Regions from separate parts of the Rhizobium sp. BIGb0125 genome, predicted to be linked through region 1. Evidence: riboswitches for the same ligand, from Rfam matches in the RefSeq annotation. Region 1 holds a riboswitch; the other holds the start of a gene.
What was found. A riboswitch is a leader RNA that binds a small molecule or an ion and turns the genes downstream of it on or off. The one in region 1 is predicted to bind thiamine pyrophosphate.

Region 1 (7,913 bases):
CAGCCCGACAGGGCTGAGACTGTGGAGAGGCTGGCCTGCACGGAACCGAGCCGCATGCTTTCAGCGACTTCCTTTTCGCCGCCCAATGCGCCATTTGCAACAATGTTGAAACGGAAGCGGCCCGGCAGGCGCGTTTCCACGTGTTTTGCGATCTGGTGCCAGATCTTGGTTTCCGGTTTGTCCTCTCCCAGCAGTGATGCAACGGTTATTGTCTGGGTACGGGCGAAGGCCGGCCTCATCAGGACGGGTAGAGGCAGCGTGGCTGTTGCGATGCCGAGGCTTTTCAAAAACATGCGGCGAGAAAATCTATGCACGGAAACTATCCTTTCAGCGGAAAACAAGCGCGTAGGCGCAAAGAATGGTGAGGGAGAGCAGAAGCGCAGTCAGATAGGGGAGAACGGCGCGAAACAGAGAGGACGCAGGCACGTTCGTTACGCCGCTTACGACAAAAATCAACATGCCGATGGGTGGCGTCAGTCCGTGGATCATCAGGTTCACAACCAGAATGACGCCGAAATGAATGGGATCAATGCCAGCCGCGACCGCCGCAGGCAGGAGGATGGGACCAAACAGCAGAATGGCTGCGCCAATGTCCAGCACCAGACCGGCTGCAAGCAGCACGAGATTGGCCAGGAGCAGCACGGCAAAGGCACTGCCGCCAAGCATGACTACAAAGTCCATGACGTGGCCGGCCACGCCATCGGTTGCGAGCAGGAATGCAAATGGTGCGGCTGTCCCGATCAGTAGCCCAATGGCCGCCGCCTCGGTGGCGGCTTGGCGAAACACACCATAGAGCGTTTTAGCGCCTGTTCTGGCAAAATATGCGAGTGCAAATGTATAGGCCGCAGCGAGAGCGGAGGCTTCCGTTGTGGTGACAATGCCAAAGCGAATGCCAGCGACCACAATAACACCGAGGCCAAAGGCCGGAATGGCTGCAAATGCTGCCTGCCAACGTTCTTTTGCCGGGGCAGGGAGGCGCTTGTTTTTTTCGCGTACGGTCAAATGAATGGCGATTGCCAGACAGCATGCCATGACGCCGCCCGCAAAAAAGCCTCCGACCAGCAATGAACCTATCGAGAGGTTTGTTGCGGCGGCAAGGATGAGAAACGCAATGGATGGCGGGATGACGTTATCCAGCACGGAGGTTGCGGCGATAATGGCGCCTGCCTGTGCAGGTGGATATCCGTGCCGCACCAGCTCCGGCTGGAAGGTCGATGCTCCAAACGCCGCGTTGGCGACCGAAGAACCTGACGCGCCCGAGAAAAGCACGCTGGTCAACAATACGGTTTGTGCCAGACCGGCTTGTTTGTGACCCACCAGTGTCTGGGCAACATGCACCAGCCTTTGTGCAGCCCCAGATGCGCCAAGCAAGCCGCCGGTCAGCAAGAAAAATGGAATGGCCAACAGCAGAAATTTTGACATGCCGGTGACGGTTGTCGAAACAATAGCCTGTTCCGGCAGGGAGCTGCCAAATGAAATGGCCAGATAGGCGGCAACCAGAAATGCATGGGCAAGCGGTGCCGCCAGCAATAAACCTGCCCCTGCGATCAGTGCCAGATAGAGACTGGCCGGAAATGATGTTTCGATAAGAACCAGCGGAACAGCGGTATAGAACATAGTTGCTAAAATTAGTGCAGCAAGGCCTGTCCGCCATTGCCCGGCTGCCAGCCAGCGAAGCAACATCATGATCAACAACAATGCGCCGCCGATGCCTATAAAACCGAAACGAATCCATTCCGGTAGACCAAGTGTGGGTGAGTAGCCGCCAAGCATCGTGCTTATGTTGACAGCGCCAAAGGTCAGGACAAACGCTGCCATGACACTGATGCTGTCAGCCGCTATGCGTGTCAGTGCACGCCCTCTTTCGGGCAACACGCGGACCAGTACATCAAAACGCATTGCCAATGCCCCGGTGACACTGAGCGGGGCAGCAAGCGCAATGAGGGCGATATGCAGCCAGATGCCAAAATCTTCGACGCCGACAATACCGGTATGGAAAAAATAGCGCATGCCGGCAGTGGCAAGAACAGTGACCAGCATGATGGCAAGGACGACAACAGCAAGTGCGCCGAGCATTGCTTCGATGGCGTCGCTGAGACGCTGTGCAACATGCCTGATGTTATCGTCTCGCCAGACCATATTTACCACCAGCCGTGGAAATGGTGTACGGGTCCACGACCGTGCCCAATTGAAAGGCCGACACCCGCTTGCAGTGCCTTGTGCAGATAGTCCTTCGACTGCTCCACCGCATCGGTCAGTGAATATCCTTTGGCGAGATGCGCGGTGATTGCGGCGGCCAGCGTGCATCCGGTGCCGTGATCATTGTTGGTGTCGATGCGCGGTGCGGACAAGACTTGGATTTCGTTTCCATCGAACAGAAGATCGGTGCTGTCAGGGCCGTCACCGTGTCCACCCTTGATCAGCACGGCGCGTGCCCCTGCTTTCAGGATGACGTCTGCCTGGCGCGCCATCTCACTCTGGTTTGCAGCGATGGGCAGATCCGTCAACAGCGCTGCTTCTGGCAGATTGGGCGTGACGACGGCTGCAAGCGGGACAAGTTCTTGCTTCAGTGTCTCGATCGCTTCCTGTTGTAAAAGCCGGTCGCCGGAGGTTGCAACCATCACCGGATCGAGAACCACGCTGCGTTTGTAGTGGCGCAGTCGCTCTGCAATGGCCAAAATTGTCTCCGACCGGGACACCATGCCGATCTTGACTGCATCGACATCGAGGTCGGAAAAAATGGCATCCATCTGCGCGACGATTAAGGGTACGGAAATGTCTTCAACAGCCGTCACGCCCCTGGTGTTCTGCGCGGTGATTGCGGTCAGTACACTGGCGGCATAAGTACCAAGCGCTGAAAATGTCTTGATATCAGCCTGAATGCCGGCCCCGCCGCCGCTATCGGAACCTGCAATGGTCAAAGCAATGGCGGTCATGGGCGTTTCTCCGAGAGTGCCGCATCCACCGCGTCACGGAAGCTGCGTGTCGCCTCAGCAATGTCATTGGCTCTGAAAATCGCGGAGATAACCGCGATGCCATCGGCACCGGCCGCGACGACCTCTGGTGTTCTTGCCAAATCGATGCCAGCAATGGCGCCGACCGGTAGTTCGGGTCGCTGCTGACGCAGTGCTGTCCGCAACGCACTGAAACCATCAATGCCGACTGGAAGGTCAGGATTGATTTTCGATACTGTTTCGAACACGCCGCCAATGCAGACATAGTCGACAGGCGCCGCTGCGGCGCGTGCCGCGTCCTTGGCATTTTTGACGGTAAGTCCGATAATCGCCTTGCTACTCAAAAGGCTCCGTGCTGTCTCCGCATCCATGTCGTCCGCACCCAGATGCACCCCATCTGCACCAGCCGCCAGCGCGACATCAACGCGGTCGTTGATGACAAGCGGGACGCCGCTTGTTTTGAGCGCGGCTATAATTTCCTTGGCCCTTTCGATCATCGAACGGGTGGATGCCGTCTTGTCGCGGTATTGAATCAGTGTTGCGCCGTTTTCGGCCGCGATACGGGCGAGTTCCGGCAGCGGGGCGATATCGATCAGGGAGCCATCGACCAACGCGTTCAGGCGATAATCAACCTTCGTCATGTTCTATCCTTGCATGGGAAATGATGTCCTGACGGCCAATGGCCGACAGCATGTCGAGAAATGCCGGCTCGAATGTGCCGGGACCGTTGGCGTAGACCGCGGCCTGCTCTGCAGAAATTCCCGTCACACACAGGGCCGCACTGGCCGCCAGCAGCGCGTCTGGCTCTACCGCTAGGAACGCGGCGATTATGCCGCCGGAAAGGCAGCCTGTTCCGGTCACTTTCGCCATCCATGGATGACCGTTGGAAATACGGACCGATCGATTTGCGAGAGACAAATGGTCTTGCGGACCGGTTTGAATTCGCAAGCTGTTGCCTGTGTCGTCAAACAGCGCCATTTCAGCCGCATTGCCACGGATGATGGTCGGCGAATGTTGCAGAAGGTCCCTTGCAAACGCCAGTCGCGACGGAGAGTAGTCGCAGTGGACGGGGTCAACGATCCAAGGTTTGCCATGCGCATTGGCCACCTGCACAGCAAGCAGGATAACCTTGCGACGCTCCGCATCCAGCGTGCCGAGATTAATGGTCAACGCATCGGCTTTGAGAACAAAACTTTCGATTTCCTCCATCGACGATGTCATCGAAGGAATGGCATCGACCGCCGTAATGCCATCGGCAGTGAATTTCTGCACGACGGTGTTCATCAGGCAATGGACGCGAGGGCGGCTTTGCCGCACCCGCTCGAGCACATCGGCTGCCTTTTCAGCTGATATTGTATGGGCCGTGCTCATTGCAATTCCACCGCAAGGTCTTCAACGGCAGGCGCCTGTTTCACCAGTTCCATGTCCTGCATGAACTGGCCGAAACGTTCGTAACGAGCGCGATCCAGTGCCGAGGGGCGTTTGGCAAAACGCGGCAGGGTGTCGATGAATGCCTGGTGGTTCAGGTCGTCATTGAGGCTGGGGTAGGCTTTGATGAACAGTTCCCAAGCTTCCTGCGGGTGGTTTGTGAGGAAGATCGAGGCTTGTTCGACGGCATCAAGGAAACGCGGCAAGCGACTGTCCGAGACCAGATCCTTATTGGTGATGAAGATCAGTTCGTCATAAGCGGGAACACCATGCTCCTCAGGGAAAAAGGAATAACCTTCGTGACCTGCGAGCTTCATCTGGGTCAGTTCAAAATTGCGGAAGCCGCCAAGTGTCGCATCGACCTTGCCGCTGATCAGCGAAGGTGACAGCGAGAAGTTGACGTTGATAAGCTCAACATCGTCACGGCTGACACCTTCCTTCTCAAGCATGCGCTTCAGCATGGCATCTTCGAAACCGGATACAGAAAAACCGATCTTTTTGCCCTTAAGGTCCTTCAGGCTTTTGATCGGCCCATCAGCCAGAACCGTCACGGTGTTAAGCGGTGTCTCGACAAGTGTTCCAAACCGCAGGATCGGCAAACCGGCAGCGTTGTCGAGATAGAGGTTTGGTTGATAATGCACGCCAATGTCGGCCTGTTTGACGGCGACCAGACGCGGAACGGAAGATGGATCGGCTGGTGGTACCAGCTCGACTTCCAATCCTTCAGCTTTGAAGATGCCGCGTTCAGCGGCGATGACCATCGGCGCGTGATCGGGATTGACGAACCACTCCAGCATCACCGTCAGCTTGTCGGCGGCATGTGTCACGGATGCGGGAAGGATCGTCGCAAGTGCGATGGAAAGAGAAAGGGCAAGTTTCTTCATCAGGCGTGTTTCCTTGAGGAATTAAGAAATGGCAGGGAATGTTCAGTCTCGACCGCCCATGGGGTGAGCCCAGTGGTGAGGCGGTCGATTAAAAGGCGAGAAAGCACGGTCAGAACCGCAAGAATGGCCATGGCTGCAAAAACTGTATCGGTTTGCATACGGGCATTGGCCTGCACCATGACAAAACCAAGCCCTGAGGACGCGCCGACCCATTCGCCGATGACGGCACCAAGGGGTGCGAGCGGCGCTGCGACCCGCAGGCCCGAAATCAGTCCCGGCAGGGCAAGGGGCACCCGTAACCGCAGCAGGATTTGCCAGTGTGTTGCCTGCGTGAGCGCTGCGGCATCCAGGATCGCTCTTTCCGTGCGTTGTAGGCCGTCATTGAAGGCAGAGGCGACAGGAAAGAAGATGATCAGCGTCGTCATCGCTACCTTCGAGGCCATGCCGAAACCGAGCCACAGCACGAGGATGGGAGCAAGGACAAACACGGGAAATGCCTGCAGGATCAGCAGGGTTGGCCAGACCAGCTTTCCAAGTCTCGGAAATGCGGCTGTTGCGAAAGCTGTCCCAACGCCAAACCCTGTGCCCAATACAAGGCCAACCACCATTTCAGTCAGGGTGATCAGGCTGTTTTCGAGCAAGTAGATAGGCTGCCGTGACAACGCCGAAACGACGTCATAGGGCGAGGGCAGAATGTAATGCGCAGGGGCAAACAGCCACGTGCCAACCTGCCAGCCAACGACCAGCAACAGCACGCCGCAAACGGCGGATGAGACACGCATTTCGGTTTATACGAAACGATAAACCAAATGAGGGGGATGGCCGCGAACGGCACCTATAGCAATCTTGAATGTCATCTACGATCTCCAGACTTGTGACAATCACGGAGATCCAGGCAAGCGGAGAAGAGAAAAGGGGGCTTTATGCCGCTGTTTCCGTTCCTACGCCGGTACGACCCGGATCAGGTTCAAGGGTCCGGCTCACCGCCATCTCAGCATCGTAGGATGCCCCCCTCGGAATAGGTGCAAATTGTCGCGTTTTTGCCCTGCTGTCAATGAGATTGCTACTTGTACATGAAAACTGTCGAACATACTGTTTTTAAGGCGTTTTTTTATAACGCTTGGACTGGTTGTAACCGAAAGTTATACAAGTTTTTAATAAATTTCTTTCTATAATGATGTTGAACGACACCTTCCGGGGCTGCATGACGCTTGTTGTTTGAGCTTTTAGTCGAAGCATAGTTTTCCCACAAAAATCGATGTCGGAATGCCGCAGCCTGCGGCACAGTATTCCGCTTGTCCTTTCGTTCTAGGAAGTCCAACATGTTGAAAAACCTCAGCATCAAGTGGAAGATACTTTCCACCTTGTTCATGCTCGGCTTGGTTTCGTTTGGTGGTTTTACATTCATTACCGCCAAGTTCAGTGATGCAAACACCAGCTACCTTGGCTTTATCGACAAGGAAGCAACCTCCGCCATGATGAGCGCCCGTGCCGCTTCCGGTATCTGGACATCGGTTGTCTGGGCAGAGCGTATGCTGCAAATGGATGCTCAGCATCCTGGCCTGCCGGAGATGCGCGAACGCTTCGCCTCCAACTTCAAGCTTGCCAAGGATCGACTGGCCGCCGTGCCGGCGTCGGTTCCGAGCCGCAAGGACGACATCGAGAAGTTGCTGGCTTCGACCAACGAACTGCAAACCATGTATGAAAAAATGCTGCAGCTGCATTTCGGCGGCAATGGCGCAGAACTACCAGCCATGCAGTCAAAGCTGGAAACACTGTTGAAACAGGTTTCGGATCAGGCCGGTGCCAACAACACCGCACTGTCGCAGCTTTTGGACAATGGCAGCAAGTCGCTTTCCGCATCGATCGGCTCGACGATTACACAGAGCTTCATCTTTATGTGTGTTGGCTTGGTGGCGGCCGTTTGTTTTGCGATTTACGTCGCTCACGCCGGTATCACTGCACCGATGGTTCGTTTGCGCGAACGCATGCAGACACTGGCCAGTGGCGATGTGAAGTCTGAAATTGACGGCCTCGACCGCAAGGACGAAATTGGCAACATGGCGGCCGCAGTGGCCGTGTTCCGCGACAACGCCATTGAACGTGGTCGCCTGTCCCGTCAAGCTGATGAAGATCGCGTCAGCACCGAGAATGAGCGCGCTGAACGCGAGCAGCAGAAGGTCCTGGAAGCCGCAGAAATTCAGAAAGCCGTCGATACGCTGGGTGCCGCGCTTGGCAAACTGGCTGATGGCGATCTGGCTGCGCGTATTGCACATCCATTTAACGGCCAACTGGACACACTGCGTCAGAACTTCAACCATTCGGCAGAAAAGCTTGATCTGGCGATGCAGAGCGTTGGTACAAATGCCCGCGCCATCGATGCTGGTGCTAATGAAATCCGCTCCTCGGCTGACGACCTTTCCCGCCGCACAGAGCAGCAGGCTGCTTCTGTTGAAGAGACAGCCGCCGCTCTGGAAGAAATCACCACGACGGTCAAAGATTCCGCCAAGCGCGCAGAAGAGGCACGCCACCTGGTTTCCCGTACCCGTCAGGAAGCAGAAAAGTCTGGTGAAGTGGTGCGTGAAGCCGTCACCGCAATGGAGCAGATCGAAAAATCCTCCAGCGAAATCGGTAACATCATCGGTGT
Region 2 (7,913 bases), on a different contig from region 1:
GGGCTTGCAGCCGGGCACCAAAATGACTGACGTTGCCATTGACCGGGTCTTTATCGGTTCGTGCACCAACGGACGTATCGAAGATCTAAGGGCTGCTGCCGTGATGGTCGATGGTCGCAAGGTTGCACCAACCGTCTCGGCTATGATTGTTCCGGGTTCCGGTTTAGTAAAGGAACAGGCGGAAGCCGAAGGTCTCGACAAGATCTTCCTCGACGCCGGTTTTGAATGGCGCGAACCTGGCTGTTCGATGTGTCTTGCGATGAATGATGATCGCCTGCAGCCGGGTGAGCGTTGTGCGTCGACCTCGAACCGTAACTTCGAGGGACGTCAGGGCTACAAGAGCCGTACGCACCTTGTGTCGCCTGCCATGGCCGCTGCCGCTGCCATCGCTGGCCACTTCGTTGACGTGCGTGAGTGGAAATAAGATTTAAGACTGCCGAATATGATAAAGCCCTCAGGAAACGAAGTTTCCTGAGGGCTTTTTGTTCGGATAGAAGGCGTAATTCGCCGGTTATTCCGCGATGATCTTCACGCGCTGTCCGGGCTGCAACACTGCGCCAGCGCCCATCGCATTGATCATCTTGAACAGATCTAGTTTGCGGTCCGTGCCCATCATGCGCGCCGCCATAGTGGCTATGGTTTCGCCTGGCTTTGCCGTTACCACGCGCACGCGCAATGGCTTCAGGGAGGCGATTTCTGCACTGGTCATCTGCCGGAAGCTGGTACGCAAGACGTTGGCGACCGTATCAAGCTGTGGATTGCCCTTCGGCACAGCGGTCAGGAAGCGGAAAATCTGCTGACCCTGCCTGATGACAGTGACGTCGAAATCCCATTTTTCAGCTGTGGCGCGTGCAGTTGCCGCCTCTAGACCGTTGACTTGCGTTTTGCGCACGGTATTCGGCAAAAGCCCGGCCACCCAGCCGCTGGTCAGGTAATTGGCAAGATCGGTCTGCTTGGCATCTGCCACACCATCAAAACGGATGGCCATTTCGCCGGGGCCGGTTGCAAGAACGGCTTCAACCTTGTTGTCGATTTGGAAACCTTCCGGCACATCGAAACGAATGCCAAGGCTGCCATGCAGGAATGTCTGGCCACGTACATAGCCTTCTTGCGGACTGTCGCCATAAAGCAGGCCGTCAATGCCGTTCAGATACCATTCACGACCGCGATCTCCGACGCTACCTTCCTGCCCAAATGCGCGGGCATGGCGACGTGCCAATTCAACGCGCTGTGGCGCATTGGGGTGGCTGGAAAGGAAGTCGAGGCTCTGGTCGCTATCCGGCTCAACTGATGTGTAACGGGCATAAGCGGCCATGGAATCGAGGAAGCGCGCTGCGGCATAGGGGTCATACCCCGCCTCACCCAGCATGCGTACACCAATGACGTCTGCCTGCAACTCCTGCTGGCGAGAAAATGCTGCCAATCGCAGCTTGCCGCGCGCCAATGCCTGTTTTCCAGCCAGATCACTGGACAGCACTTCCGCCACAACACGGCTGGCAATCACCTCCGCCTCTTCTCGGCGCTGGCGTTCAATGCCGTGGTTGGCAGTGACGTGGGCCATTTCGTGCGACAGAACGGCGGCAACTTCCGACGCGTCGTTGGCGAGCGCCAACAGTCCGCGTGTCACATAAAGATAGCCACCGGGCAGCGCGAATGCGTTGATCGCCGGGGAATTGAGAATGGTAATGCGGTAGGATTGCTGCGGATTTTCCGAAACGGCCGTCAACGCGCCGGTAATGCGGGCAACCAGCCTTTCGGTTTTTTCATCGCGGTATTCACCGCCATAACTTGCAACAATACGCGGGTGTTCGCGTGCTCCCATTTGGGCACGCGGGTCATTTTTCTGAACTTCTTCAACAGTCTGCGGGTTGTCCGACGGGCGAACACTTGCCTGGTAGGATTGGCTGAACAGCGACTGGCATGCACTGAGCGTCATCGCAGCAATTGTCAGGCCGGCAACAGAGCGCACAAGTTTGCCATAACGCTGCGCGCGCGGATCAGATGTCCTTGCCGGCCTTGCTATTATGGAAATCGTCATCTTGTCAGTCAGTTCCTATGCCCCTGATGTTACGCACTGCTAGTTTATTGTGCGAATACTGTCCATCAATGGACACAAATTGTCACGCCTTGTGGTGTGCTATTATCGATGACGAATCTTTTCAATATTCTTGACCATCTTGCATGGCTCATCAGGCAACCAAAGTAAATTAGCAAATAGACGATCAAATAAACTCAATCCCCTGTTGAAGCCGTACTAAGCCGATTGCCACTTGCCCGCGTCGAAATTGTGGCGAACGGCGTGTGCCGCAGCTATCCCCTCAGGAACGTACGAATTTGGGGGATGTTCCCGTTCTCGGAAAAAATCTCCGGGGTGCCCTGGAACAGGATTTTCCCCTTATCCATGAACACGACATGTTTGGCCAACTGTTGTACTTCCTCGGGTTTGTGGGTGACCAGCAATACAGTGTTGCCGGTTTCCTGATGCAAACTGGACAGCAATTCAGCCATCCCGGCGCGCAAACCGGGATCAAGAGCGGCAAAGGGCTCATCCAGCAACAGAACCGAGCGGTGGCGCACCAGAGCCCGTGCCATGGCAACGCGTTGCCGTTCTCCACCCGACAGATTTGGCGGCAGACGCTTTTCAAAGCCCGCAAGACCGACACGCTGCAGGGCATTTGAAACGGACTGCCGCTCTTGCGCGGAAAGTTTCAGCGAAGGATTGATGCCGAGCGCTATATTGGTGAACACATCAAGGTGCGAAAACAGGTTGTTGTCCTGAAAGATCACCGAGACCGGTCGCTCGGCCGGGGCTAGGTGTGTGACGACCTGCCCGTCAATCATGATAGTGCCGGCATCTGGTGTTTCAAAACCAGCGACCAGATTCAACAGGGTTGATTTCCCTGAGCCGGATGGGCCGGTAATTGCCGTGATCGTGCCCTGCGGCAACTGGCAATCAAAGGAAAACTCCTGCGATCCAAGTTTCAGCGCTACATCATTAAAACGAATGCCGGAAGGAGCGGGTTCAGTCATTGGGTTTGCTCCTTGCGGGTTTGTGCGGTGCCTGCTCCGCCCATGGCCAATATCAGGCAGATCACACCCAGGATCAGCGCATACCCATCGGCGTCATTGGTGCGATAGCTGCCCATATTGCTGTAAACCAGCCAAGGCAGCGTGATAAAGTTCTGCGAGCCGAACAGGGCGATTGCGCCAAGATCGCCAAGTGACAGCGCCATTGCAAAGCTGAAGGCCGTTGCCAGGGGTTTACGCAGGATTGGCCAATGGAGGTAACGCAATCTGGCAAAACCATGCATGCCGAGACTGGCTGACAGTCTTCCAGTTCGCGCCTGGTGGGTCTGGAACGCCGGTTCAAGTACCCGCATAACGAAGGGCAACGCCATCAGCATGTTGATGCAGGCAACCAGCGCCGGTGCAAACAGCGTGATGTCGCCAAGCGGCCGTAACAGCAGGAACCAGCCACTCCCCAGCACCACTGGTGGCACCAGCAGCACCATGGATGCGCCACCGGACATCGTGGAGGCCATAAGACGTAGTGTCAGGTTTGCCTTGCGGTTGCCACGGATCGTCGAGCGCGCGTTGATGAGGGCGACGGAAATGCCAATGGCAATACTGGCTGAAACCAGCGCAATGGACAGGCTGGTTCCGGCTGCCCGCCAGAACACATCGGCCGCCAACAGGCGTGATAAGTTGGCGGTCGAGCCGGATATGGCGATACTAAGCATGGGTGCCACCATAAAAACCACAGCGGCGATAATTAGAATACCGTCGCGCAGCCGTACCTGAAGCCGTTTTCCATCATAGCGCTGGATTGCTCGGCCGTGGCTCAAACCCTCGTCGTCAGGTCTGGGCAGCCAGCTTAATAAGGCGAGCAACAACCCGGTCATGACGATTTGCAGAGTAGCAAGAGCAATGGCGCGTGGAGGATCGAAATCAAAGCGCAGCGATTGATAGATCGCCACTTCAAGCGTTGTCGCCGCAGGCCCGCCGCCCAACATCAGCACAAGGGTGAAACTGGTGGCGCAAAGCATAAAAATCAGCCCGGCGACACCGGGAACCAGTTTTATCAGCGCCGGCCATTCAATGAATCGGAAAATGGACCAGGATGGCATGCCAAGGCTTGCCGCCATACGCCAATATTCACCGGGAATACGCTCCAGCCCGGCCAGCAGCAAACGGGTAGCAAGCGGCAGGTTAAAGAAGACATGTGCCAGCAGAATTCCTGACAGGCCGTAAATGCTGAAAGGTTGTTCAACACCGAGTGATGTCAGTGTGGTGTTCAGGAAGCCCTGTCTTCCCCAGATGGCAATAAGGCCAAGCGCACCGACGATAACCGGTAGCCCCATGGGAACGGCCATAAGGCGGATAATCCAGATACGACCGGGAAACGCAGTTTGTCTTGCCAAAGCCAGTGCGACAGGCAGCGCAAAAAGGATCGATAGTCCGGTCGATAACGTTGCTTGATAGAGGGTGAAGCGCAGGATACGCCAGGTGTAGGTACCGAACAGCTCATCGCTTGCAGCACCTGCATCAAAAGACAGAAGGGCAAATGTGCCAAGGCCAATGAATGCGAGAACAGCGGCAAAAGCCGCCATTCCCGTGCCTATCGATTGCCGTTGTTCGGCCTTTGAAATCATGGCGCTGGCCCGAATTTCCGATTTGCAAAGGTTAGTTGATGCTCATGGCTGTCAGCCACTCATCAATCCATGCCTTGCGGTTCTTGGCCACTTCCTCAGGTGACATCAGGAATGTCTTGGTGGGAACAACAAGTTTGGAAAACGCCTCGGGCAGCGGTGCGCTGGTTGCCGCAGCCGGCATCATCCAGTTGTTTTCCGGTATGGCGTCCTGGAAGCCCGGTGTCAGCATGAAGGAGAGGAATGACTTGGCAAGGTCTTTCTCTGGGGCATTTTTCAACAGGCCGGCCACCTCGATCTGAATGTAATGACCTTCCGCGAAGCTGGCTGCCTGATAGCGGTCTGTGTTTTCTGCGACCATGTGGTAGGCAGGTGAGGTCGTGTAGGACAGCACCATTGGCACTTCTCCCTTGGTGAACAGGCCATAGGCTTCAGACCAGCCCGGCGTGACCGTCAAAATACGGTTATTGAGCTTTGCCCAGGCTTCCGGTGCCTGATCACCATAAACGGACTTCACCCACAGGAGCAGGCCAAGGCCGGGGGTAGAGGTGCGCGGGTCCTGAATTGCAATCTTCTGGGAAGGATCACCTTCGACCAGATCCTTCAGGCTCTGTGGCGGGTTCTTGATGGTCTGGGTGTCATAGATGATGGCGAAGTGGCCGTAGTCGTAGGGAACAAAGATATCATCCTTGAAGTCGCCTGGAATCTTGGCAGCTGACGTATCGATGCCGCTTGCCTCGAACAGGCCGGTTTCCTTGGCTTCAGCAACAAGGTTGGTGTCGAGCCCCAGAACGACATCGGCGTTGGATGTTTCACCTTCCATCTTGAGGCGCGTCAAAAGCGCAACGCCATCGGCAACACCGACAAAATTGACAGTGCACTGGCAATTTTTCTCAAATGCTTCCTTGACCTTGGGGCCAGGACCCCACTCGGACACGAAGCTTTCATAGGTGTAGACCGTCAGTGCCTTGTCGGCTGCAAATGCTGCGCCGGGCACGGCAAATGCCGCAAGCACCAGTGCCTTGGCAATCAGGGAATTGTTCAAAATGCTGCGCATCCGCGCCTCCTCTTTCATATGTTGAACGGGAATAGGGCGCTGATAATGAGCCGTCTAATCCCTCCGCCGGTGTTAACCGGATCAGGTTCTTCGGGTTGGCGGAAGCCTCTCAGCCTTGTCCACAAAGACAAAGCACCCCGTTAGAGCAAGGCAAGGTGTAATCTTACTGTCATCACTTGGCAAGATAGCCAGTCATGGCAACAGTCGGTGTTTGATCCGATGGTGTCAGGACTGCCCGGTCATATGGACCAGTTCCCAGACATGACCGTCGGGATCCTGAAAACTTCCGGCATACATGAAGCCATGATCCTGAATCGGTTTCCATTCGCGGCCGCCGGAGGACAATGCTGTGGCAATCATCCTGTCGATGTCTTCGCGGCTTTCTGCCGTCAGGCAGGTCAACACTTCGGTCGTGCGGGTGGCGTCGGCAATATCGCCGTTGATGAAATCACGGAAACGCTCTTCCTGAAGCAACATGACGAAAATGTTCTGCTCCACGATCATGCACAGCGTCCTCTCGTCCGAATATTCGGGATTGAAGCTGAAGCCGAGTGCGGTGAAGAAAGCTTTTGTCGTTTCGATATTGCGAACAGGCAGATTGACGAAAATCATACGCATTTTCTGAACTCCTCCATCTTTGCCAAGGAAAACGTAAAATCGCTTCCCTGTCAAAGACGGATGAAGAATAGAGGTTCCGGTATGGTGGAAGGAATTTTAGCCTTCCAGTTCCTCACGCAGCATTTCAAGCTCCAACCACTCTTCTTCCATGGTGACCAGCTTGTGTCGCAGCTTTTCCATTTCGTCGGCAAGCTTGCCAAAAGCTGTGGGGTCTTTGGTGAAGAGGTTGGGGTCGGCCATCTTTTCTTCGCGCTTGGCGATTTCGATCTGGGCCTTTTCCATTTCCTTGGGCAGGTTCTCCAGAGCGAACTTCTGCTTGAAGGACAATTTACCCTTGGCCTTTGGTGCATCATCCGACGCAGCTGAAGAGGAGGTGCTTTTTGCCTTTTCCTGCTTTTCCGCCCTGCGCTTTTCCTCGGCCGCGCCCTTGCGTTGTGACATCATGTCGGAATAACCGCCGGCATATTCGATCCAGCGGCCATCCGGCGCATCGGGGTTGGCTGGCGCAATGGTCGAGGTCACTGTTCTGTCGAGGAAGTCACGGTCGTGGCTGACGAGAATGACGGTGCCGACAAATCCGGCGACCACTTCTTGCAACAGATCAAGCGTCTCGATGTCGAGGTCGTTGGTCGGTTCATCGAGGATGAGAAGGTTGGTCGGGCGGGCGAGAATACGCGCCAGCATCAAACGAGCACGTTCACCACCGGAGAGATTCCTGATCGGTGTGCGGGCCTGTTCCGGCTGAAACAGAAAATCCTTCATATAGCCGGTTACGTGCTTCAGTTCGCCATTGACCAGCAGGTTTTCACCACGTCCGTCAGTCAGATAGTGCGCTAGCGTGTCATTCGGGTTCAGTTCTTCACGCTTCTGATCGAGCGTGGCGATGTCGAGATTGGTGCCAAGTTTGACCGTGCCGCTATCTGGTTGCAGCTGTCCGGTCAGCATTTTCAAAAGCGTGGTCTTGCCTGCTCCGTTTGGCCCAACCAGACCAATACAGTCGCCACGATGCACGCGCAGTGAGAAGGGTGCCACGATGGTGCGATCACCATAGGACTTGGTAATGCTGTCGGCCTCGATCACCAGTTTGCCGGATTCACGGGTATCGACAGCTGTGGTCTGCACGGAACCTTGCGGTCCCTTGTGGCCACGATGTTGAGCGCGCATCGCCTGAAGTTCGCCGACGCGGCGCATATTGCGTTTGCGACGGGCGGTTACACCATAGCGCATCCAGTGTTCTTCGCGCTCAATCGCCTTGCCGAGTTTGTGCTGCTCGAGTTCTTCCTCTTCCAGCACCTTGTCGCGCCATTCCTCGAAATGGGCAAAGCCGCGGCTGAGGCGACGCGAAGTACCGCGATCAAGCCATACAGTGGAGTTGGAAACTTTTTCAAGGAACCGACGGTCGTGCGAAATGAGGACCAGTGCGCTGCGGCTTTTCTGCAGTTCGTCTTCCAGCCATTCGATTGTCGGCAGATCCAGATGGTTGGTCGGCTCGTCCAGCATCAGGATGTCGGGTTCAGGTGCCATGACGCGAGCAAGCGCCGCACGACGGGCTTCACCACCGGACAGGCTTTTGGGGTCTTCCTTTCCCG

Region 2: another riboswitch for thiamine pyrophosphate. It lies ahead of thiB (thiamine ABC transporter substrate binding subunit); the one in region 1 lies ahead of M2418_RS12620 (ABC transporter permease).

The regions. Positions count from the first base shown of each region.
Region 1 is NZ_JANUDV010000004.1:187,121-195,033, forward strand. It holds gene M2418_RS12590 (TRAP transporter substrate-binding protein) at 1-314, opposite strand, end outside; gene M2418_RS12595 (TRAP transporter large permease subunit) at 328-2,139, opposite strand; gene thiD (bifunctional hydroxymethylpyrimidine kinase/phosphomethylpyrimidine kinase) at 2,142-2,936, opposite strand; gene thiE (thiamine phosphate synthase) at 2,933-3,595, opposite strand; gene M2418_RS12610 (hydroxyethylthiazole kinase) at 3,582-4,325, opposite strand; gene M2418_RS12615 (ABC transporter substrate-binding protein) at 4,322-5,266, opposite strand; gene M2418_RS12620 (ABC transporter permease) at 5,266-6,048, opposite strand; TPP riboswitch at 6,188-6,290, opposite strand; gene M2418_RS12625 (methyl-accepting chemotaxis protein) at 6,589-7,913, shown strand, end outside.
Region 2 is NZ_JANUDV010000008.1:135,176-143,088, forward strand. It holds gene leuC (3-isopropylmalate dehydratase large subunit) at 1-424, shown strand, start outside; gene M2418_RS21540 (M48 family metalloprotease) at 512-1,936, opposite strand; gene thiQ (thiamine ABC transporter ATP-binding protein) at 2,311-3,030, opposite strand; gene thiP (thiamine/thiamine pyrophosphate ABC transporter permease ThiP) at 3,027-4,652, opposite strand; gene thiB (thiamine ABC transporter substrate binding subunit) at 4,684-5,706, opposite strand; TPP riboswitch at 5,748-5,856, opposite strand; gene M2418_RS21560 (VOC family protein) at 5,932-6,324, opposite strand; gene M2418_RS21565 (ABC-F family ATP-binding cassette domain-containing protein) at 6,421-7,913, opposite strand, start outside.